DNA from 3 places in the Streptosporangium sp. NPDC048886 genome. Region 3 is predicted to be linked to each of the others. Evidence: riboswitches for the same ligand, from Rfam matches in the RefSeq annotation. Region 3 holds a riboswitch; each other region holds the start of a gene.
What was found. Region 3 has a riboswitch for S-adenosylmethionine ahead of thrC (threonine synthase). Riboswitches for the same ligand answer to the same signal wherever they lie in the genome.
Positions count from the first base shown of each region.

Region 1: another riboswitch for S-adenosylmethionine. It lies ahead of ACZ6R6_RS02155 (glutathione S-transferase C-terminal domain-containing protein); the one in region 3 lies ahead of thrC (threonine synthase).
Region 2: another riboswitch for S-adenosylmethionine. It lies ahead of ACZ6R6_RS08115 (aminotransferase class V-fold PLP-dependent enzyme); the one in region 3 lies ahead of thrC (threonine synthase).

Region 1 is NZ_JBVJHH010000001.1:491,945-498,954, reverse strand. It holds gene ACZ6R6_RS02165 (ABC transporter substrate-binding protein) at 1-1,120, opposite strand, end outside; gene ACZ6R6_RS02160 (FAD/NAD(P)-binding protein) at 1,156-2,910, opposite strand; gene ACZ6R6_RS02155 (glutathione S-transferase C-terminal domain-containing protein) at 2,957-3,901, opposite strand; SAM riboswitch class IV at 3,939-4,051, opposite strand; gene ACZ6R6_RS02150 (DUF402 domain-containing protein) at 4,104-4,604, shown strand; gene ACZ6R6_RS02145 (enoyl-CoA hydratase-related protein) at 4,651-5,424, opposite strand; gene ACZ6R6_RS02140 (nitric oxide synthase oxygenase) at 5,516-6,637, opposite strand; tRNA gene ACZ6R6_RS02135 (tRNA-Asn) at 6,991-7,010, opposite strand, start outside.
Region 2 is NZ_JBVJHH010000005.1:207,019-214,028, forward strand. It holds gene ACZ6R6_RS08095 (cytochrome P450) at 1-211, opposite strand, end outside; gene ACZ6R6_RS08100 (RNA polymerase sigma factor) at 498-1,055, shown strand; gene ACZ6R6_RS08105 (hypothetical protein) at 1,061-1,378, shown strand; gene ACZ6R6_RS08110 (TerC family protein) at 1,530-2,390, opposite strand; SAM riboswitch class IV at 2,528-2,643, shown strand; gene ACZ6R6_RS08115 (aminotransferase class V-fold PLP-dependent enzyme) at 2,696-3,994, shown strand; gene ACZ6R6_RS08120 (NADH-quinone oxidoreductase subunit D) at 4,012-5,208, shown strand; gene ACZ6R6_RS08125 (DUF3180 domain-containing protein) at 5,279-5,731, opposite strand; gene folK (2-amino-4-hydroxy-6-hydroxymethyldihydropteridine diphosphokinase) at 5,728-6,225, opposite strand; gene folB (dihydroneopterin aldolase) at 6,222-6,584, opposite strand; gene ACZ6R6_RS08140 (nuclear transport factor 2 family protein) at 6,581-7,010, opposite strand, start outside.
Region 3 is NZ_JBVJHH010000073.1:95-7,104, reverse strand. It holds gene ACZ6R6_RS46755 (MFS transporter) at 1-84, opposite strand, end outside; gene ACZ6R6_RS46750 (alpha,alpha-trehalose-phosphate synthase (UDP-forming)) at 159-1,583, opposite strand; gene ACZ6R6_RS46745 (RNA polymerase sigma factor) at 1,685-2,242, shown strand; gene ACZ6R6_RS46740 (S1 family peptidase) at 2,595-3,995, shown strand; SAM riboswitch class I at 4,414-4,554, shown strand; gene thrC (threonine synthase) at 4,569-5,831, shown strand; gene ACZ6R6_RS46730 (MoaD/ThiS family protein) at 5,855-6,130, shown strand; gene ACZ6R6_RS46725 (cold-shock protein) at 6,459-6,659, shown strand.

The DNA.
Region 1 (7,010 bases), on a different contig from region 3:
GGTAGCCCTCGGCGTCGCGCTTGTCCCAGCCCGCCTCGTCGAGCAGCCTGGCCGCCCGCTGCGGGTCGTCGCCGAAGGTGTTCTCCAGTGAGGCGTCGTAGAACTGCGGGCTGCCCTGGCCGATGATGCTCCAGGCCCGTTTCGCCGTGCCCTGGTAGACCGAGTTGAGGACGGCGTCGACGTCGACGGCGTCCCGGAAGGCCTCGCGCACCCGTCTGTCGTCGAAGGGCGGGTGCGACTGGTTGAAGTAGTAGGAGAACGCGCTGCCGGAGTTGAGGCTGGTCTCCAGCCTCAACCGGGGGTCGCCCTTGATCAGGGCGATCTCCGTGGCGGGCACGCCCTCGATCACCTGGACCTGGCCCGAGGTGAGCGCGCCGACCCGGACGGCGGCCTCGGGCAGGAAGCGGTAGGTCACCTCCGCCAGGTGCGCCGGCCCCTGGTGGGCCGAGCCGGCGGGCGGCCACCCGTAGTCGGGGTTGCGCTTGTAGTGGACCTCCTGGCCCGGGGTGAACCGGTCGAGGACGAACGGCCCGGTGCCGACGACGTCGACCCCGCCGGCCTTGAGGTCCTTGGCGTTCCTCAGCGACTTCGGGGAGATCTGGCCGGCGTACGGCGAGGACAGGAAGTCCAGGAACAGCCCGTCCGGCGCCTTCAGCGTGATCTTCAGGGTGTGCGGGCCGGCCACCTCGGCCCTGCCGAAGTTACGGAGCTGGACGGCGGCGACCGCCGGGTTGTAGCCCGGTGACAGGAACTGGTCGAAGTTGGCCTTCACCGACGCGGCGTCGAACCTCTCCCCGTCGTGGAAGGTGACGTCGTCGCGGAGGTGGAGGGTGTAGGTCAGGCCGTCCTTGGAGACCTCCCAGGACTTGGCCAGCCACGGCAGGAACTCGCCGTCCTTGCCCCGGGCGACCAACGAGTCGAACTGGTTGTGCACCAGCAGGCGGGCCTTGTTCTGGCCCCACTGCTGGGGGTTGAACGTGATGGGCTGCGTCTCCACCGCCCACACCAGCGATCCGCCGCCCCCGCCGCCGGCCGCGGCTGTCGGGGCCTCCGTCTCGGCCCCGCACGCCGCGAGCGCCAGCACCGCGGCCAGCGTCAGGGCGCCCCATCGGACTTTCACGTTCTTCTCCTTAAACAGCTCAGGCGACAGACAGCTCAGGCGACGTGTCTGATCCGGGTGGTGACGGCCTCGGACAGCACGATCCGGGCCAGGGCGTCGGCGTGCCGGAAGAGCGGGGCGTTGAGGCCGGGCCGGGCGAATCCGCCGGTGGCCCCACCGCCGACGACCCAGGGGCCGAAGGCGAACCTGCGGGGGTGGGGGGTGTCGGAGCGGTCGAGCAGGCGGCGGTCGGCGGGCCGTACCTTCAGCAGCCCGGAGTCCTCGTCGATCTCGCCCCGGTCGCGGAGCGCGGAGATCAGCGGGTCGGTGGCCCGGCTCACGCTGGGCGCGGGCAGCCGGGCCTCGATCAGGGTCCGGGCCGCCACCGTGCCGGGGACGGTGGGGCTGTGCGCCTGCCACCGCCGGTCGCGGTGCTCCACCTTCAGGTCCGCGCCGAGGAAGGTGACCACGCCGGCCTTGGCCAGCGCCCGCAGCTCCTCCAGCCGGGGGCCGGGCGGACCGCTGGCGATGTAGCTGAAGAAGCCGTGGAACCAGGGGTCGGAGACGCCCAGCTCGGCCAGGACGCCGTAGACGGACAGCAGCCCGAGGATCATGGCGTGGTCGGCGCTGTGCGCGGGGTCGGAGCGCCGCTCCAGGTCCGCTCCCAGGTAGCCGTGCATCCACCTGCGCAGCCCCGCCGGGTCGCCGAACCGCATCCGCTCCAGCGGCCGGTCCAGCCGGTCGAAGTCCAGCCGGTCCAGGTGCCGGGGTACGGCCCTGCGGATCAGCGCGCGCATCCCGGGACTGCGCCACTCCTCGGCCGCGTACGCCTCCTCGAACTCCGCCCAGCCCGTCCGGGCCCGCTCCGGGTGGGCGGTGATCAGCTCGTGGTAGTAGGCGTGGCCCAGCTCCTTGGCGGCCAGCGGCCACACGTCCCTGCGGAAGTTCCACGGCCCCGCGCCGAGCGCCTGCGCGGTGAGGAAGCGCGGCACCGGCGGGCGGGCGCCGCGGAAGGGGTATCCGGTCTTCGAGTGGTACGGCACGCCGCGGCGCGAGCCCACCTGGAGCAGCGGCTCCCGCCCGCTGGGCAGGTAGACGAGCTCCCCGTCGTACTCGCGGACGAACCGGCCGCCCCGGCCCGAGGTGAGCAGCACCATCAGGTCGATGAAGGCCAGTCCCATGCCCCGGACGATCACCGGCTCGCCCCCGGGCACCCGGTCCAGGTCGAGGTCGGCGGCGTAGCCGGTGGGCAGGTAGTGCAGCCCGCCGCCCGCGGCCGTCTCCGCCAGTGCCTGCTCCTGTCTGGTCGGGATCACGTCGCCGTGCCCCTGTGCCAGGATCACCGCGTCCACCTCGATCGTCCGGCCGCCCTCCAGCGTCACGACCTGGCCGCCGGGGACGTCGGTGAGGTCCAGCGCGCGGGCCGCGTGGACGTGCACCCGGACGCCGCGTGGAGCGGTGTCGACCGCCTGCCGGAAGACGTGGGACAGGTAGGCGTTCTGGACCGGCCGGGAGGCGAACCTGCCGGGGTCGCCGCCGAGCCACTGGGCCAGCGAGGGACCGGGGCGGATCGGGCCCTGGCACTGGACCGACGCGTCGGTGAACAGCGTCACGTCGGCGGCGGTGGAGTTCATCCAGAGCAGCTCGGGCTGCTCCCTGCGCCAGACCCGTCCGCCGCCCGGGGGGTAGGGGTCGATCACGTGGACGTCCAGCGACGGCCAGTCGAGCAGCTCGGCCGCGTTGGCGCAGATCCGCTCCACCAGGCAGGTCCCGGTCGGCCCGGCGCCGACGACGGCGACGGCGGCGCTCATGCGATCTCCTCGTCCGGCGGCACGGGGGGCGCGGCGCTCACGGGGCTCATACGGCGGCTCTGCGGTGCGGCTCGTCCCAGTCGGCGTGGAGCGGCTCGACCGGGATCCGCCAGGGGTCGGTCTCGGCGGCGGCCGGGGAGGTGATCGCGGAGAAGTCGGTGTTGTCACGGAAGGCGGGGTGCCGGTAGAGGTCCCGGGCGTAGGCCCACAGGTTCGGGAAGGCGGTCAGCGGGCGCTCGCTGATCCTGGCGGAGGGGTTGTCGGCGAGGTCGAAGCGGAGCAGCGTCGGCCAGAGCCGCACGTCCGCCTCGGTGATCCCGGAGCCGAACAGGAACCTGCGGTCGGCGAGCCGGGCGTCGAGCTCCTCCAGGAAGGAGATCACGGCCTGCCGGGCCCGGCCGTACTCCGTCTCGGTGGCGGCCGAGGCGACGCGGCCCGCCGCGGTGTTGACGTACTCGTAGATCCTGGCATTGAGCGCGTCGATGTCCGGCCGGAGCTCTTCGGGGTAGAGGTCGATCTCCGGGTCGCCGCCGAACCGGGTGCCCAGGTCGATCGTGATGTCGGGGAAGTCGTTGCTGACGATCCGCCCGCCCGCCCTGTCCCACAGCACCGGCACCGAGACGTGGCCGTCGAAGCCCGGCTCGGTCGCCTCGTACGCCTCGCGGAGCGTGGTGAAGCCGTTGACCGGGTCGGCCCCGCGCCGCTCGCGGAAGGCCCAGCCGCGCCCGTCACGCTCGTCGTCCACGTAGGACAGCGAGATCACGTCCTGCAGTCCCTTGAGCGAGCGCACGATCGCCGCGCGCTGCGCGTAGGGACAGACCGCCGCGACGTAGAGGTGGTAGCGGCCCGGTTCGGCGGGGAACTCGCCGGCGCCGTCGGCGGTGATCCGCCCCTGGAAGGGGTAGCGGGGGCCGGGCCGGTCGCCCGGCCGGTAGCGGCCGTAGGCGTCGAGGTCGACGGGGCCGGCGTAGTTGAGTGTGATCTCGGACATGTACTGCTCCCAGGCATGCCTCGGTGACCCGTTGAGGGGTCCGCGCTTGCGGCACGCCGACCGTGCCGCCAGGTCTCCCCCGGGGGCACCCCGCCGCGGTGCGAGGGTTGCCGGTCAGTGAGCCGGGGCTCTGCACTGACACTCTTAACCTAGTTAGAAGGTAGGAAATACATAGATCTCTGTCAACCCTTATTGTCGGGGGATGACACGCGAGATCGTGAATGTGGTCTACCGCAAATACGACGGCTCACTGCACTGGCACCACCCCGCGCTGCTCCTCGGCGAGGACGAGCACGGCGTCTGGACCGGCTGCGTCGCCGGCTCCAGCGGCAGCAGGGGCGATGAGCCGCCGGTGACCTGGGCCGACGCGTTCGTGATGCTCTTCCCCCGCGACGCCTGGTGGACGGCCACCTTCAACGCCGAGCCGAACAGGGTCGAGATCTACTGCGACATCTCGACCGTCCCCGAGTGGCGCGACGGCGAGGTGACCATGGTCGACCTCGACCTCGACGTCATGCGCATGCGCGACGGCCGGATCATCCTGGACGACGAGGACGAGTTCGAGGAGCACCAGGTCCGCTACGCCTATCCCCCCGAGGTCATCGAGAACGCCCGCGCCACGGCCGCCCGGCTGATGGAGGCCGTCACCACCGGCGCCGCCCCCTTCAGGACCGCCCCCCACTGGCTGTCCCACGTGACCTGACCGCCCCGCGCCACCGCCGTGGGGCGGGGCCCGGCGGCGGGCGGGCTCACCGGGGCGGGAACCTGGGGGCGCGGCGCTCGACGAAGCTGGCCACGCCCTCGGCGAAGTCGGGGCGGCCGAACGACTCGGTCATCAGGCGCACGGCGGCCGACTCCGACGCCTCCAGGGTCCGCTCCCAGTCACCCCAGACCTGGCGCTTGATCACGGCCATCGACGCCGGCGAGCTGTGCGTCGCCAGCTCGCGGGCGTAGGCCAGGGTCTCCTCCAGCAGATTCTCCCCGGGCACCGACCGGGCGGCCAGGCCCAGCCGGTAGGCCTCGGCCCCGGTGAACGTGCGGCCGGACAGCAGCAGGTCCATGGCCCGGGCCTGGCCGATGAGCCTGGGCAGGATCCACGACAGGCCGTACTCGGCGATCAGGCCGCGGCGGGCGAAGGCGGTCGTCCACTTGGCCTCGGCGGCGGTGAAGACCAGGTCGCAGACCAGGGCGTGGACCATGCCGAGGCCGGCGCAGGCGCCGTTGACGGCCGCGATGACCGGCTTGCCGATGGTGGCCGGGAAGGTGGTGGGCCGCTTGTCCGGCTCCCCTTCGTAGGAGCCGTCCTGGATGGCGTTGAGGGTCTGGAAGTCCGCGCCGGCACAGAAGCCCCGCCCCGCCCCGGTCACGACGATCACCCGGACCTCCGGGTTCTCCTCCGCCTCGGCGAGCTGGTCGAAGTATCGCCGCCCCATCGTGTCGGTCCAGGCGTTGAGCCGTTCGGGCCGGTTGAACGTCAGCGTCAGCACGCCCTGCTCGACCGACGACAGCACCAGGTCCATCATTGCGCGCCCTCCTTGCCCGGTCTCCATACCGAACCATGTTCTACGGCCTCTCCGCAATGCCCCTGCCGCCGCGCCGCCGTCCCGCCCTCCGTCACCACCCCGGCACGGGCCAGCGGCCGAGCCCCCGCTCCACGGAATCGGGGTGGTGGACGTAGCTCGGCGACAGCTCCGCCTCGTCGTAGTAGCGGTGGAAGACCGGTGTGGCCGAGCCCGAGATGGGCGGGACGATCCAGCTCCAGTCGGCCGGGCAGACCCGGCCCGCCTTCTCCTCACGCGCCAGGTGGGTCAGGAATCGCCGCGACTCGGTGTGGTGGTCGGTCATCGTCACCCCGGCCTGGTCGAAGGAGTGCAGGACCGCCACGTTCAGCTCCACCAGGGCGTGGTCGCGCCAGAGCGAGCGGTCGGTGGAGGTGTCCAGGCCCAGGAGCTGGGCCATGATCGGCATCAGGTCGTAGCGGTCGATGTCGGCGAGGTTGCGCGCGCCGATCTCGCTGCCCATGTACCAGCCGTTGAACGGCGCCGCCCGGTAGTGGATCCCGCCGATCTCCAGGCACATGTTGGAGATCGCCGGTACGGCGTGCCAGCGCAGCCCGAGCTTCTCGAACCAGCGGTAGGACGGGTGGGTGAGCTCCACCTCCAGCACGGCGTCGGCGGGCACGCCGAACATCAGCGGCGAGCCGTTGCCCGCCGAGACGACCAGCGGCAGCACGTCGAAATGCGTGCCGGGGCCGCCGGGCCAGCCGAGTTTGCGCACCATCGTGGTGAAGTCCACATACCGGGGGTCACCGACGACGGACCCGTCGTCCATCGCGTATCCGGCGTAGCGGATGAGCTGCTCGTTCCAGATCCTCGGGCCCGGCCTGCCCGGCCGGTCGGGGGCGAACACCGTGATCGTCGGCCGGACCTTGCGGTTGGGCGCGGCCTCCCTCAGGTGGTTGACGCACTCCACGGCCACGTCCTCGGCCGTGTTCACCCAGCGCCGGTCACGCACCTGCAGCGAGTGCCAGTACAGCCGGCCGATGCACCTGGAGCTGTTGCGCCAGGCCACCCGGGCGCCGAAGGCGAGCTCCTCCGGGGTGTGCGTGTAGCTCCCCGTCCGGTAGATCTCGATCTGGACTTCGCGCATGCGGGCCTCCACCGGCCCCGCCTCGGGATTCTCCGCGTGGAACAACCTCAGGAAGTCCGCGGCCGCCGCGGTATCGATCTCTTGCACGACCGGAACAGGCTCCTTCGCCCTCAAGAACTTGGCCGCCGCGCGCCGGACACCGCCCATCAGCTCCGGTGCACGACGCCGAGACCTCCGCCAGATCAGCACAGAACAACCACCCATGCGTGCTCACGGGCACGGACGGCCGTTCCGGGCGGCGCGGTGCCCTGTGTGCAGCGGCCCTGCCCCACTGCGATCGTTGTGTTCCGCGGCGACCGCGCCGTCCTCGCTGACTGGCGAGCATAGCGATACATGACGCGGTATCTGACATCTTCTACGGCCGGGGAGGATTTGTCTCCCGAATCGGACCATAGAACGCCGAAGGCCCCCGGAGCTGGGCTCCAGGGGCCTTCTGTGTGTGGCTCCCGCGATAGGACTC
Region 2 (7,010 bases), on a different contig from region 3:
CGTCCGGCCTGCCGAACTCGGCGTGCGTGGCGACGTGCAGGTAGGAGCGGCCGAGCCGGCGGTCGCGCAGCAGCGCGTTGACGTCGGCGTGCCGGGCGATCAGCCACTGGCCGGTCGGCTCGAAGAAGCTGACCGGCCGTTCCCGCCTCAGCTCGGCGTAGACGTCATAGGGGTGGGCGACAAATTCCGGATTCCAAGGATCAAAGCGCACGTAAGCATCGTAATGTTCGCCGCCAAACTTGTAAGTTACGAGGCGGCCGGCCCGGTGAGGTCACCCGGCGACGGCCCGGTGGGGTCGCCCGGCGACGGAGCGGGCCTGAATCGACCGTCAAACGGGCTGAATCCTTTTCCGGCGAGCCGCCCTCTTATGTACGTACCGGCGCCACGGCCGTTCGACAGGCAGGAGACTCCCTTGACCACCATGATCGTCATCGCTGTCGCGGCGGTGCTCATCTGCGCGTGCAGCATCGTGTTCCTCCGCAAGCGGGCCCGGTCCCGTGACTAGGGCTTCCCGATCCCGGTGGCCCAGCCAGCAGCTGATCGCGGCGGCGCAGCAGGGAGACCAGGCATCGATCGCCGCCCTGGTCAGCGGGTCCCATCCGCACGTGCAGCGGTTCGCCTTCTCGCTGTGCGCGAGTCCGCAGGACGCCGAGGACGCCGCCCAGGAGGCACTCATCATCCTCTTCCGCAAGATCGGCACCTTGCGAGCGTCCGGTGCGCTGGCCTCGTGGATGTTCCAGATCGTGCGCAACGAATGCCTGCGCCGCGCCCAATCGCTGGTGTGGCGGGCCGAACCGGTCGTTGACGGATCCTGCTCGTCCGCGGAGGACGAGGTGCTGCGGGGCCTCGAAGTCGATCAGGTCGCCACCGCGATCGCGGCTCTGCCCGCCGATCAGCGTCTCGTGCTGATCATGCGTGATGTCCAGGGCCTGCCGGGCCCTGTCGTCGCCAGGTCCCTCGGGCTGAGCAGCGCCGCCATGAAGTCCCGGCTGCACCGCGCCCGGGCCGCCGTCCGCGGCGACCTGCAAACTCAGAACTGGGGAAGGGCCGAATGAAAAGCATGAGGACGACCGGCGACGCAAGCTTCGCCAGCAGGTCCGTCCCCCGGCACCTGCTCCGCGGCGGACTCGGATTCGGTCTCCTGATCGGAGCCGTCGCGCTGGTCCCGACGGTCGGACCGGCCAGTCTGCTGCTGGCGCCGCTCGGCTTGGTGGCGCTGCGCGGCTGCCCGACCTGCTGGGCCGTCGGACTGGTGCAGACGATCTCGATGGGCCGCCTCCAGCGCTCCTGCGTGGACGGAGTGTGCACCCTGACGGACGGAACCGGCGGAGATCTCCGCCGGACGGCGGCGGACCGCACGCGAGTTCCGGCAGGCTGACAACACGCTCGCCGGGGACAGCCGACGGACATTCCAGGACGCCGTGGCGGGCGCGGGTCTCCGCCCCGATGCCGACGGGTGGTGGCACCTCGATCTCGGCAACCGGGTCCGGGCCGCGCCCCACGACAGGCCGGCCGCTCTCACGGCGAGATCACCTGACCGCTGAGCCCTCGCCGTGATCGGGATCCGGCTCCGCCACCCGGTCCGCCGGTCCACGCACGCCCTGGTCCTGCGGGGACCCGGCCTGCTCGCCCGCCTCGTAGCGGTGGTGCAGCTCGACCGGCCTGTCCTCCTCGGCCGCGCCCTTGGCCGCCTTGCCGCGCATCCGGATGTTCAGCAGCTCCACGACGAGCGAGAACGCCATCGCGAAGTAGATGTAGCCCTTGGAGATGTGCTGCTCGAAGCCCTCGGCGATGAGCACGACGCCGATCAGCACCAGGAACGACAGGGCGAGCATCTTGATGCTCGGGTGCTTGTCCACGAAACGGCTGATCGGGCCGGAGGCGAAGAGCATCACGACGACCGAGACGATGACGGCCGCGACCATGACGCCGAGCTCGTCGACCATGCCGACCGCGGTGATCACCGAGTCGAGGGAGAACACGATGTCCAGGACCATGATCTGGAGGATCACCGCGGTGAAGGAGGCGGCGACCCTGCCACTGGCATGACCCGACTTGCCCTCAAGGCTGTCGTGCATCTCGAAGACGCTCTTGCCCAGCAGGAAGAGGCCGCCGAGGATCAGGATCAGGTCGCGTCCCGAGATCGGGTGGCCGAAGACCTCGAACATCGGCGCCGTGAGCTTCACCACCCACGACAGCGCCAGCAGCAACAGCAGCCGGCTGACCAGGGCGGCGAGGAGACCCAGCTTCCGCGCCTTGTCACGCTGGCCGGGCGGGAGTTTCCCCGCCAGGATCGAGATGAAGATGATGTTGTCGATGCCCAACACGATCTCCAGGCCGACAAGGGTGACGAACCCTATCCAGATCTCGGGATCAGTCACCCAATCCATCGTTCACTCCTCCGTCAGGCGTCAGGGGTCACTGCCTAGACGACTGGGCATCACCGTGAGTTCCTGAACAAAGAACACAGCTGCGCATTTCACCGACTTGCGGAGCCCGGCCAGGGGTCGGTTATAGTTCCCCTGTAGGTCATGAGTGCCAGTGACAAGCCCCGGCTCGCTGGCCGGCAACCCTCGCGTCCGCGGCGGGGTGCCCCGGGTGAGGACCTGGTCCGGCACGGAGTGTGTCGGGCAAGCGCGGGCTCCACGCACCAACGCCACGGCTTGGGGTCCGATGACCTCCGAGGAGTTCTGGCGTGTCCGCACTGACGATCTTCACCTCCGCCCCCGCCACGTCCGTGACCGTCCCCGCCACCCGCGCGTCCGAGGACCGGCGGATCCCCGCGGTGCTCGGCTCGGACCTCCAGGTCCCGGTCAAGGGCGGCAGGCTCGTCCCCTACGCCAATCTCGACTACGCCGCCAGCGCGCCCTGTCTGGAGCCGGTGAGCGCCGCCGTCGCCGCCGCGCTCCCGGCCTATTCCAGCGTCCACCGCGGTGCCGGGTACGCCTCCCAGCTCACCACGGCCCGCTACGAGCAGGCCCGGCACACGGTCCGCGCCTTCGTCGGGGCGCGCCCCGACGACTCGGTGGTCTTCACCCGGAACACCACCGACGCCACCAACCTGCTGGCCCGCAGCCTTCCCGCGGGGACCACCGCCGTGGTCTTCGACACCGAGCACCACGCCTCGCTGCTGCCCTGGGCCGACGCCGTACGGCTCGCGCCCCCCGCCTTCCCGGGCGAGGCGGTCCGCGCCGCCGACGAGGCGCTGGCCGGGATCCACGGCCCCAAGCTGCTGGTCGTGACCGCGGCCTCCAACGTCACCGGCGAGCTCTGGCCGATCGCCGCCCTGGCCCACATCGCCCACCGCCACGGCGCCCGCATCCTCGTCGACGCCGCCCAGCTCGTCCCGCACCGCCGGCTCAACCTGACCGCGCTGGACCTGGACTACGTGGTCTTCTCCGGCCACAAGCTCTACGCCCCCTTCGGCACCGGCGCCCTGGTCGGCCGGACCGACTGGCTGTCGCAGGCGGAGCCGTACCTGCGGGGCGGCGGCGCGGTGCGCTCGGTCGACGACGACGGGGCCGAGTGGCACGACGACCCCGAGGCCCGTCACGAGGCCGGCACCCCGAACGTCCTGGGCGCCATCGCCCTGGCCGCCGCCTGCGACGCCCTGAGCGCCACCGGCTGGAGCGCGCTGCTGCGCGAGGAGGAGCGCCTCATCGGCCGCCTCCGCGCCGGTCTGGCCTCCGTCGAGGGCGTCCACGAGCTGTCCCTGTGGGGCCCCGACCACCCCCGCGTCGGCATCGTCTCCTTCGTGGTGGACGGCTTCACCGCCCGCGAGGTCGCCGAGGCCCTGTCCGGCGAGTACGGCATCGGCGTGCGCGACGGCAAGTTCTGCGCCCACCCCTTCGTCCGCCACCTCCTCGGTGCCAAGGACGGCGGCTGCGACGACGTCACCGCCTCCGCGGTCCGCGCCTCCATCGGGATCGGCACCACCGAGGAGCACGTCGACCGTCTGGTCGCCGCTCTGCGGGACCTGCTGTCGCGGAGCTGACGTGACAGCATGGCCCTATGACTGAGCGTCGTGCCGCAGGCGCACCCCGGGAGATCAGCGTAGGGATCGGCGCCGGAGCGGACGCCGTGCACGGAGTGCGCGGCAAGGAACTCGCGACCGAGGACATGGTCCTCAACATCGGGCCGCAGCATCCGTCCACCCACGGGGTGCTGCGGCTGCGGCTCACCCTGGACGGGGAGCGGATCAGCGCGGCCGAGCCGATCGTGGGCTACATGCACCGCGGCGCGGAGAAGCTGTTCGAGGTGCGCGACTACCGGCAGATCATCATGCTGGCCAACCGGCACGACTGGCTGTCGGCGTTCGCCAACGAGCTGGGCGTCGTGCTCGCGGTGGAGCGGATGCTCGGCATGGAGGTGCCGGTCCGGGCGGTCTGGATGCGCACGCTCCTGGCCGAGCTCAACCGGGTCCTCAGCCACCTGATGTTCCTCGGCTCCTATCCGCTGGAGCTCGGCGCGATCACCCCGGTCTTCTACGCCTTCCGGGAGCGCGAGACCCTCCAGGCCGTGATGGAGGAGATCTCCGGCGGCCGGATGCACTACATGTTCAACCGGGTCGGCGGCCTCAAGGAGGACGTGCCCGAGGGCTGGACGGACCGCGCCGGGCGCGCCGTCGCGGACGTGCGGCGGCGGCTTCCCGACATCGAGCACCTGATCGCCGGGAACGAGATCTTCCTGGCCCGCACGGTCGGGGTGGGCGTGCTGGACCGGGAGACGATCATGCAGTACGGCGTGAGCGGCCCGATCGCCCGCGCCTCCGGGGTCGACCTCGACCTGCGCAGGGACGAGCCCTACCTCGCCTACGGCGAGCTGCCGGTGCGGGTCGTCACCCGGACGGCCGGAGACTGCCACGCCCGGTTCGAGGTGCTGCTGGAGCAGGTGAAGGTCTCCCTGGACCTGGCCGACGCCTGCCTGGAGCGGCTCCGGGAGCTGCCGCAGGGGCCGGTCAACCAGCGCCTGCCCAAGGTGCTCAAGGTGCCCGAGGGCCACACCTACGCCTGGACCGAGAACCCGCTCGGCATCAACGGCTACTATCTGGTCTCCCGCGGCGAGAAGACCCCCTGGCGGATGAAGCTCCGCTCGGCCTCCTACAACAACGTCCAGGTGCTGCGCGAGATGCTCCCCGGCCACCTGGTCTCCGACATGGTGGCCATCCTGGGGTCGATGTTCTTCGTCGTGGGCGACATCGACAAGTGACGCGCGGGCCGCACCGCCCCGGGGGCCGCCCCCCGATCAGCCGTGTCAACAACCCTGCGGGTCAATACAGCTAGCGGTCCTCCTCCGAGGAGTCCTTGGGCACCTTGCAGCAGTATTCGAGGTAGAGGGCGGCGCAGACCAGCACCACACAGCCGATGAACGAGCCGCCGGCGATGAGGAAGTCGCGGCGGGGCACGCCCTGCTCCAGCAGGTCGGCGGTGTAGATCGTGAACCCGGCGAAGACGCCGCCGAAGACCGCCCCGCCGTACGCGGAGGCCTTGGCGAGGGCCGCCAGCCGGGCCACCGCCAACGGCTCGACGGGTTTGGTGTCGCCCTTGCGCTCGATCCTGGCCTTCGTCATCCACCCGCTGTAGATCTCGCCGATCGCCAACAGCAGCACCGTGGGGATCGCGGTCCACGGCACGGTCGGCAGGGACGAGTAAAGGGGCTTCAGCAGCGCCCAGGTGATGATCGCGAACATGACGACGAGACCGACGAGCACGCCGGGACGGGTCGGCTTCAAATGGGCCTCTGCAGCGTCAGATCGGCGCGTAGCCGCACGTAGTCCTGGTCCAGCCCGGCCAGCAGGTCCTCGACCCTGCGCCCGGCCAGCACCGCGTCCGGATCGGCCCGCAGCCACGGCACCAGCACGAACGCGCGCTCGTGCGCTCTGGGGTGCGGCACCGTCAGATCGGGGTCGGCGGCGGTGACGTCGCCCATGGCGATCAGGTCGACGTCCAGGGTGCGCGGCCCCCACCGCTCCTGGCGGACCCTGCCGAAGGCGTTCTCCACACCCTGGGCGCGCTCAAGGAGCGTCCGGGGCCTCAGGGTGGTCTGCGCGATCACCACCGCGTTGAGGTAGGGACCCTGCTCGGGGCCGCCGAACGGGTCGGTCTCGTATACGGGCGAGACCGCGACGAAGTCGAGCTCGGGGGCGTCGAAGAGCGCGTCGAGCGCGCCCTGCAGCGTCTCGAACCGGTCGCCCAGGTTGCTGCCGAGCGCCAGCACGACCTTCATCCCCGGCTCCGGGTGATCGTCACTACCACGTCGTCGAACGGCAGCGGGATCGGCGCGGCCGGCTTGTGCACGCTGACCTCCGCCGACAGCACCTGCTCGCGCGCCAGGCAGACCTCCGCCAGGCGCTGGGCCAGCGTCTCGATCAGGTTGACCGGCTCGCCCTCCACGACCTTCACCAGGTCCTGGGCGAGCTCGCCGTAGTGCACGGTCCTGGTGAGGTCGTCCCCGGCCGCCGCGGGCGCCGTGTCGAGGAAGAGCGTGGCGTCGACGACGAACTCCTGGCCGAGCTCCCGCTCGGCGGCCAGCACGCCGTGCCGTCCCCGTGCCCGCAGGCCCCTGACGCTGATCCGGTCTGTCACGCGGCTTCCTCTTCTTCCTCGTCCTCGTCGCCCTGCAGCACCGGCGAACCGTGGTGCAGCCAGAGCCGCCAGCCCGCCGCCGTCCTGATGAAGGTGTTGCTCGCCACCACCTTGCCCGCGGCGAAGCTGGAGTCGCCCTCGTCACCGGCGGTGAGGATGTTCTCCTCGCAGGTGAGAATGGCCACATCGCCCAGGACCATGACGCGGACGTCGGTCAGCACGAACTGGATGTAGGGGGTGTTGGCCATGATGAGCGCCCAGGAGCGCAGCACCTCCTGGCGGCCGTTCACGATCGGCCACCCCGGGTGCACGCAGCTCACCTGCTCGCCGTCGACGTCTTCGGCCCAGATCTCGGTCATCTTGTCGAGATCCGCGTTCTCGATGGCGGTGTAGAACGCCTGGTTGACCGTCTCGACAGCGGTGGTG
Region 3 (7,010 bases):
GTAGGTGGCGAAGACGCCGAGCTGCAGGTAGACGAGCCAGGTCGCGCGATCGCGGGTCAGCCGGACGGGCGTGATCGCGGTCAACTGGCTCCCCTGGGCAGGCGGCGGATCGAGACTTCCATGGGGACTATCTCATGACGGGCCGGACATTCCGAGGCTCATTTGAGGGCGGCGAGCTGGTCGGAGAACCAGCGGTGCGGGGGGAGCGCGGTGGCGGCGGCGGCCAGGAGGGCGCCCCGGCGGGCGCGCTCGTCCTCGGGCATGACCAGGCCCTCGTGGAGGGCGGCGGCCGTGGCCGAGACGTCGTAGGGGTTGACCAGGAGAGCGTGCTCGCCCAGCTCGGCGGCGGCGCCGGCCTCGCGGGACAGGACCAGCGCGCTGCGCGGCGACAGGACGGGGCCCTCCTTGGCCACCAGGTTCATGCCGTCGCGGATCGGGTTGACCAGCAGCACGTCGGCCAGCCGGTAGGCGGCCAGCGAGCGCGGGTAGTCGTCGTGCACGTTGAGGATCACCGGGGCCCAGTCCTCGGTGGCGTACTCGTCCTCGATCTCCTGGGCGCAGCGCTGCACCGCCGCGGTGTATTCGCGGTATTCGGGAAGATCGTGCCGGGAGGGGTAGGCGAAGGCGAGGTGCACGACCCTGCCGTGCCACTCGGGGTGGGCCGCCAGGAACTCCCGGTAGGCGGTCAGACCCCGGACGATGTTCTTGGACAGCTCGGTCCGGTCGATCCGCACGATCAGCTTGCGGTCGCCGACCTGCTCGCGGAGGGCGGCCATGTGCGACTCGACGTCGGGTTCGCAGGCCCGCGCCCAGAGCGTCTCACCGTCCACGCCGAGGCCGTGCACGCCGATCCGGGTGGTCCTGCCGCCGTGGGTGACGGTATGGCCGGCGCGGTCCACCTCCGCGCCGAGCACCGTCTCGCAGCAGTCCATGAAGGCCCCGGCCCAGCGCGCGGTCAGGAACCCCGCGTGGTCGGCGCCCAGGATGCCTTCGAGCAGCTCGATCCCGACGCCGTCGGGGAGCAGGTTGAAATACTCCGGCGGCGCCCACGGGGTGTGCGAGAAGTGGGCCACCCGCAGGTCGGGCCGCTCGCCCCGCAGCATGGCCGGGACGAGGGTCAGGTGGTAGTCCTGGACCATCACCCTGGCGCCGTGCGCCGCCTCCTCGGCCAGCGCCATCGCGAACGCCTCGTTGTACGTCTGGTAGGACTCCCACTCGCGGCGGAACCTGGCGTCGAAGAGCGGCCTGTTGGGGGTGTCGTACAGGAGGTGGTTGACGAACCAGAGAGTGGAGTTCGCCACCGCGTTGTAGGCCCGGTGGAAGATCGTCGGGGGGATGTCGAGCATCCGCACCGCCCCGGTGTCGTAGCCGGCGTGATCGAGCCGGCCGCCGGGCGCCAGCCGCGCCGCGCTGCGGTCGCCGTCGGACAGCGCGGCGCAGACCCAGAGCATGTTGAGACCCTTGGCGACCTCCGCCAGCCCCGACACCAGGCCGCCTCCGCCCCTGCGCATGCTCAGGGAGCCGTCCTCGGAGAGCGTGAACGAGACGGGACCGCGGTTGGAAGCCACCAGGATCGCGTTCATCAGACCCCCTCGCCTAGGGACATGCTTGTCCCGAAGGTTAACCAAACATAACCCTCGACCGTAGGATGTCGAGCGACTGTGACCGGTGATGGGGGCCCTTGATGGCGCTGGACGAGACGACCGAGGAACTGGCCCGCCTGGCCGCCCGGGGTGACCACCGCGCGCTGGGTGAGCTGCTGAAGCGGATCGAGCCGGACGTGCTCCGCCACTGCGGGCGCATCCTGCCCTACCGGCAGGACGCCGAGGAGGCCTCCCAGGACACGCTGCTGGCGGTGGCCCGCAACATCGGCCGCTTCGAGGGGCGGGCCCGGTTCACCACCTGGCTGCACATCGTGACCGCCAACTGCGCCCGGACCACCTACCGGTCGCTGAAGCGGCGCTCGGCCGAGCAGAGCTCCGACGAGCTGCCGCTGCAGAAGCCCGACGTCGCCCGGGTGAGCGTGATCGCCGGATCCCGGCTGGACCTGCTCGACGCGATGGAGGCGCTGGAGGCCGACAAGCCGGAGCTGGCCCAGGCGCTGGTGCTGCGCGACATCTGCCAGCTCGACTACAACGAGGTGGCCGAGCAGCTCGGCATCCCGCTCGGCACCGCCAAGTCCCGCATCCACCAGGCGCGCAAATACGTCCAGAGCGCGCTGGGCGACGCCTACGGCTTCTGATCCCGACGGGTCGGCGGCGGATCCGGAAACGGCCGAGCCGGTCACGGCGCTCCTTCCCGGGGGCCGCCTGAAACCGCTTCCCGGGGGCCGCCTGAAACCGCCGCCCGCGTGGCGCGCGGCTTTCGCGGCCTTGATCGGCAACGGCTGGATTAAGGTGGCGTTGCCCACATCGCATGATCACTCTGTGATACGAGGCGCTCTCCCCCCTCATGCCTGAAAGCCGAGGTCGAGGAGAGACCCCATGTCCCGCAGACATGCCGTTACCACGGGATGCGTCCTAACGATCACCGCACTTACCCTGGCCGCCGTGCCGGCCGGCGCCGAACGCCAGGCAGCAGGGATCCCGGCCCCCATGGCCGCCGCAACCGCGCTGAAGCCGCCGCCGGGCATGCTGGAGGCGCTCCAGCGCGACCTCGGGATCAGCAAGGAGCAGGCCCAGGCCCGCCTGCTCAACGAGGCCCGCCTGACCCCGATCGCGGCGCAGCTGAGCAGGAGGCTCGGCGACCGCTTCGGCGGCACCTGGCTGCGGGGAAACAGCGCGCAGAACCTCGTGGTCGCCACCACCAGCGCCGACGACATCCCCGAGGTCCTCGCCGCGGGCGCCCAGGCCGAGATCGTCACCAGATCGCTGGCGGAACTGGCCACGATCAAGAAGAAGCTCGACCAGACCCTGCCCGCCAAACCGCTGGTGTCCAGCGCGCGCTACGTCGACGTCAAGCGCAACAAGGTGGTCGTCCTGGCCCCGAAACCGGACGAGGCCCAGAACGTCGTCGAGAGCGCCGGCGTGGACACCGGCGCGGTGCTCGTGCTGCCCTCCACCGAGGTCCCCCAGCCCCTGTACGACCTGGTGGGCGGCACCGCCTACTACATCGGCACCACCAGCCGCTGCTCGATCGGCTTCCCCGTGGTCAAGGGCACCCAGAACGGCTTCGTCACCGCCGGCCACTGCGGCACGACCGGCGCCACCACCACCGGCTTCAACCGCGTCGCCCAGGGCGTCTTCCAGGGCTCCAGCTTCCCCGGCAACGACTACGCCTGGGTCGCGGCCAACGCCAACTGGACGGCCACCCCGAAGGTGGACAACGGCGAGGGCGGCACCGTGCCCGTCGCCGGCGCCCGGGTCGCCATCGAGGGCGCCTCGGTCTGCCGGTCCGGCTCCACCACCGACTGGCACTGCGGCGTCATCCAGCAGCGCGACGCCAGCGTCACCTACCCCCAGGGCACCGTCTACCAGCTGACCCGCACCAACGTCTGCGCCGAGCCCGGCGATTCGGGCGGCTCCTTCATCTCCGTCGACCAGGCCCAGGGCGTCACCTCCGGCGGCTCGGGCGACTGCAGTTCGGGCGGTACCACCTACTTCCAGCCGATCGGCGAGATCCTCACCGCCTACGGCCTGTCGCTGAGGACCACCGAGGGCAACCCGCCGCCGCCGACCACGGGCACCTGCACCGGCTACCCGAGGACCCTGACCGGCACCCTGCGCAACGGCCAGACCGTCTACCAGCCGAACAACCTGTACTACCGGGCGACCGTCACCGGTCTGCACACCGCCTGCCTGGACGGCCCCGTCGGCGTCGACTTCGACCTCTACCTCGAGAAGTGGAACGGCCGGTCCTGGCCCACCGTCGCCTCCTCCGACGGCGCGGGGCCGGACGAGAAGATCAGCTACACCGGCACGGCCGGCTACTACCGCTACCGCCTGGTCTCCGCGGCCGGCTTCGGCCCCTACACCCTGGGCTACAAGACGCCGTAACCCGCTCCCGGTCCCACCACGCCACGCCGATCCTCGACCGCGTTCCGGGGCGGGGCGCGGATCGTCGTGAGGGCCGAAGGGAGGACGGAGCTCCCGCCGGGCAGGCGATCGTCGGAGAACGTGAGCCTGGCGAGGGGCTCCGCCGGCCGCCCGTGGTGACACGGGACGTACGGCGGTGCCGTGGCGTCAACCGCTTCACCCGGCTCACGAAGGCGATCCCGGCACCGTGGCCGGACGGCCCGGCGGCGGGTGGGCGTTCGGAGGGGGGCGCGTCCCACGGCCGGCGATCCCGCTGGTCCCGGCGGGAGCTGTCCGCCAGGTAACACATTACATCTCAAAAAATGAGACGGTTGGTCAGGATGGAGGCAAGCCGGGGTAGAGTGCGTAAGACCTGCTCGCCAGGTTCCAACTGAATATTTGCTCATCCAGAGGGGTGGAGGGACCGGCCCTGCGAAGCCCCGGCAACCCTCCCGGTTCAAGACTCGTGATCTGACGAGGTCGGCCGGGACAGGTGCCAATTCCGGTCTGCGGCCAGGGTGGTCGCAGACGAAGATGAGGGAAAGGCCTCGCTTCATGGCGCTCGCAAGCACTGAAACCACCACCTCGCTCGACTTCGGCCCCGCCGCGGCCCTGTCCTGCCGCGAATGCGGCGCCCGCTACGACCTCGGTCCCAGCTTCGCCTGTATCGAGTGTTTCGGGCCCCTCGAGATCGCCTACGACTTCGGGCGCGTGACCCGGGAGCGGATCGCCGAGGGGCCGACGAACATCTGGCGCTACCGCTCGCTGCTGCCCGTCCCGGCGGACGTGGCCGCCAAGCCCAACATGGCGCCCGGCTGGACCAAGCTCGTCAAGGCCGACAACCTCGCCCGTGAGCTGGGCATCCGTTCGTTGCACGTGAAGGACGACTCCGGCAACCCCACCCACTCCTTCAAGGACCGCGTGGTGGCCATCGCGGTCGAGGCGGCCCGCAACTTCGGCTTCCATACCCTGTCCTGCTCCTCCACCGGCAACCTGGCCGGCGCGGTGACCGCGGCCGCCGCCCGAGCCGGGCTGGACGCCTGCGTGTTCATCCCCGCGGACCTGGAGCAGGCCAAGATCGTCATGGCGTCGGTCTACGGCGGCAAGCTCGTCGGCATCGAGGGCACCTACGACGACGTCAACCGCTTCTGCTCGGAGCTCATCGGTGACGAGCTGGGCGACAAGTGGGGCTTCGTCAACGTCAACCTCCGGCCTTACTACGCCGAGGGCTCCAAGACGCTGGCCTACGAGATCGCCGAGCAGCTCGGCTGGCGGATCCCCGACCAGATCGTCATCCCGGTCGCGTCCGGCTCCCAGCTCACGAAGATCGACAAGGCGTTCAAGGAGCTGATCGCGCTCGGCCTCGTCGAGGACAGGCCATACAAGATCTTCGCCGCCCAGGCCGAGGGCTGCTCCCCGGTCTCCGCCGCCTACAAGGCGGGCCACGACGTGATCCGCCCGGTCAAGCCGGACACCATCGCCAAGTCGCTGGCGATCGGGAACCCCGCCGACGGCCCCTACGTGCTGGACATCGCCCGGCGCACCGGCGGCGCCGTGGAGGACGTCACCGACGCCGAGATCGTCGACGCGATCCGGCTGCTGGCCAGGACCGAGGGGATCTTCGCCGAGACCGCGGGCGGCGTCACCGTCGGCGTGCTGCGCAAGCTGGTCGCCTCCGGGCGGCTCGACCCCGAGGGCGAGACCGTGGTCCTCAACACCGGTGACGGCCTCAAGACCCTCGACGCGGTGGCGGACCAGGCGCGTCCCACCGCAGTCATCCGGCCGTCTCTTGACGCATTCCGTACGGCTATCGCCTAGAAACTTGTGAAAGGGACTGAATAATGAGCGTTTCTGTGCGGATTCCGACGATTCTCCGGACCTACACCGGCGGCTCGGCCGAGGTGGCCGCGGAGGGGGAGACCCTCCGGGAGGTTCTGCAGAAGCTCGATGCGGACTACCCCGGAATCGGCGCCCGCATTCTCGATGAAACGGGCAAGATCCGGCGTTTTGTCAACGTCTATGTCGGGGATGAGGACGTCCGTTTCGCCGACAATCTCGACACGGCCACGCCGTCCGGCGTCCAGATCTCCATCATTCCGGCGGTCGCGGGGGGTTGACCCCCGGCGCCTCCGCGCGCCCACCCCGCCTCTCCACGACACCCGCACGCGGCCCGGCCGCGTGCGGGTGTCGTGTTTCGCGGGGCAGATCGTCGCTGCTGACCTGGAGATATGATGCAATTTTTAACCAATTAATCGTACCGGCAAAACTCTGCTCCGCCCCTGAATGCGTATGTAAAGGGGTAGTTTGCTGATTGACTCTGTTGCCCTATGGTGTCCCACAGGTATGGTCGAGAACGATCGACGTAGGCGATGTCTACGCCTCGGAGATTGAGGGCTTCGCGAGAGGAATGGGCGGCGTCCTCAAGTCCAGTAAGAGGAGTCAGAAGTGGCGCAAGGCACCGTCAAATGGTTCAACGCGGACAAGGGCTACGGCTTCATCGCGGTAGACGGTGGTAAGGATGTGTTCGTCCATTACTCCGCGATCATGATGGATGGCTATCGTGCGCTCGAGCAGGGCCAGCGGGTCGAGTTCGAGATCACTCAAGGCCAGAAGGGCCCCCAGGCGGAATCCGTCCGGGCGGTCTGACGTACCCCTTTCCGTCCATTCGTCGGGAAATGTCGGCGGATCCCGCGGCAGCGCAGTCCGCGTGGATCTTCCGACAGGTCGGCCCGGCTCGCCGCGCAGTCGGTGGGCCGGGCCTTCGCCGTTAAGGCGGGACCTCGCTCTAAGCTGGGTGCAGGTCAGGGCCCCACAGCTTGCACTCGGCAGGGTAGAGTGCTAAACAGTTCGTTGGCACTCCCTGTTGGAGAGTGCCAACCCTGGATCGAGACGATGGGACCCGCCGAACGGAGTCGCGGGTCCACATGCCGTCGCGGGCGTCGGCTCGATCTGGTGCAAGCCACCCTGCGTTTGGGAGGTCTAGCCGTATGGCAGCCA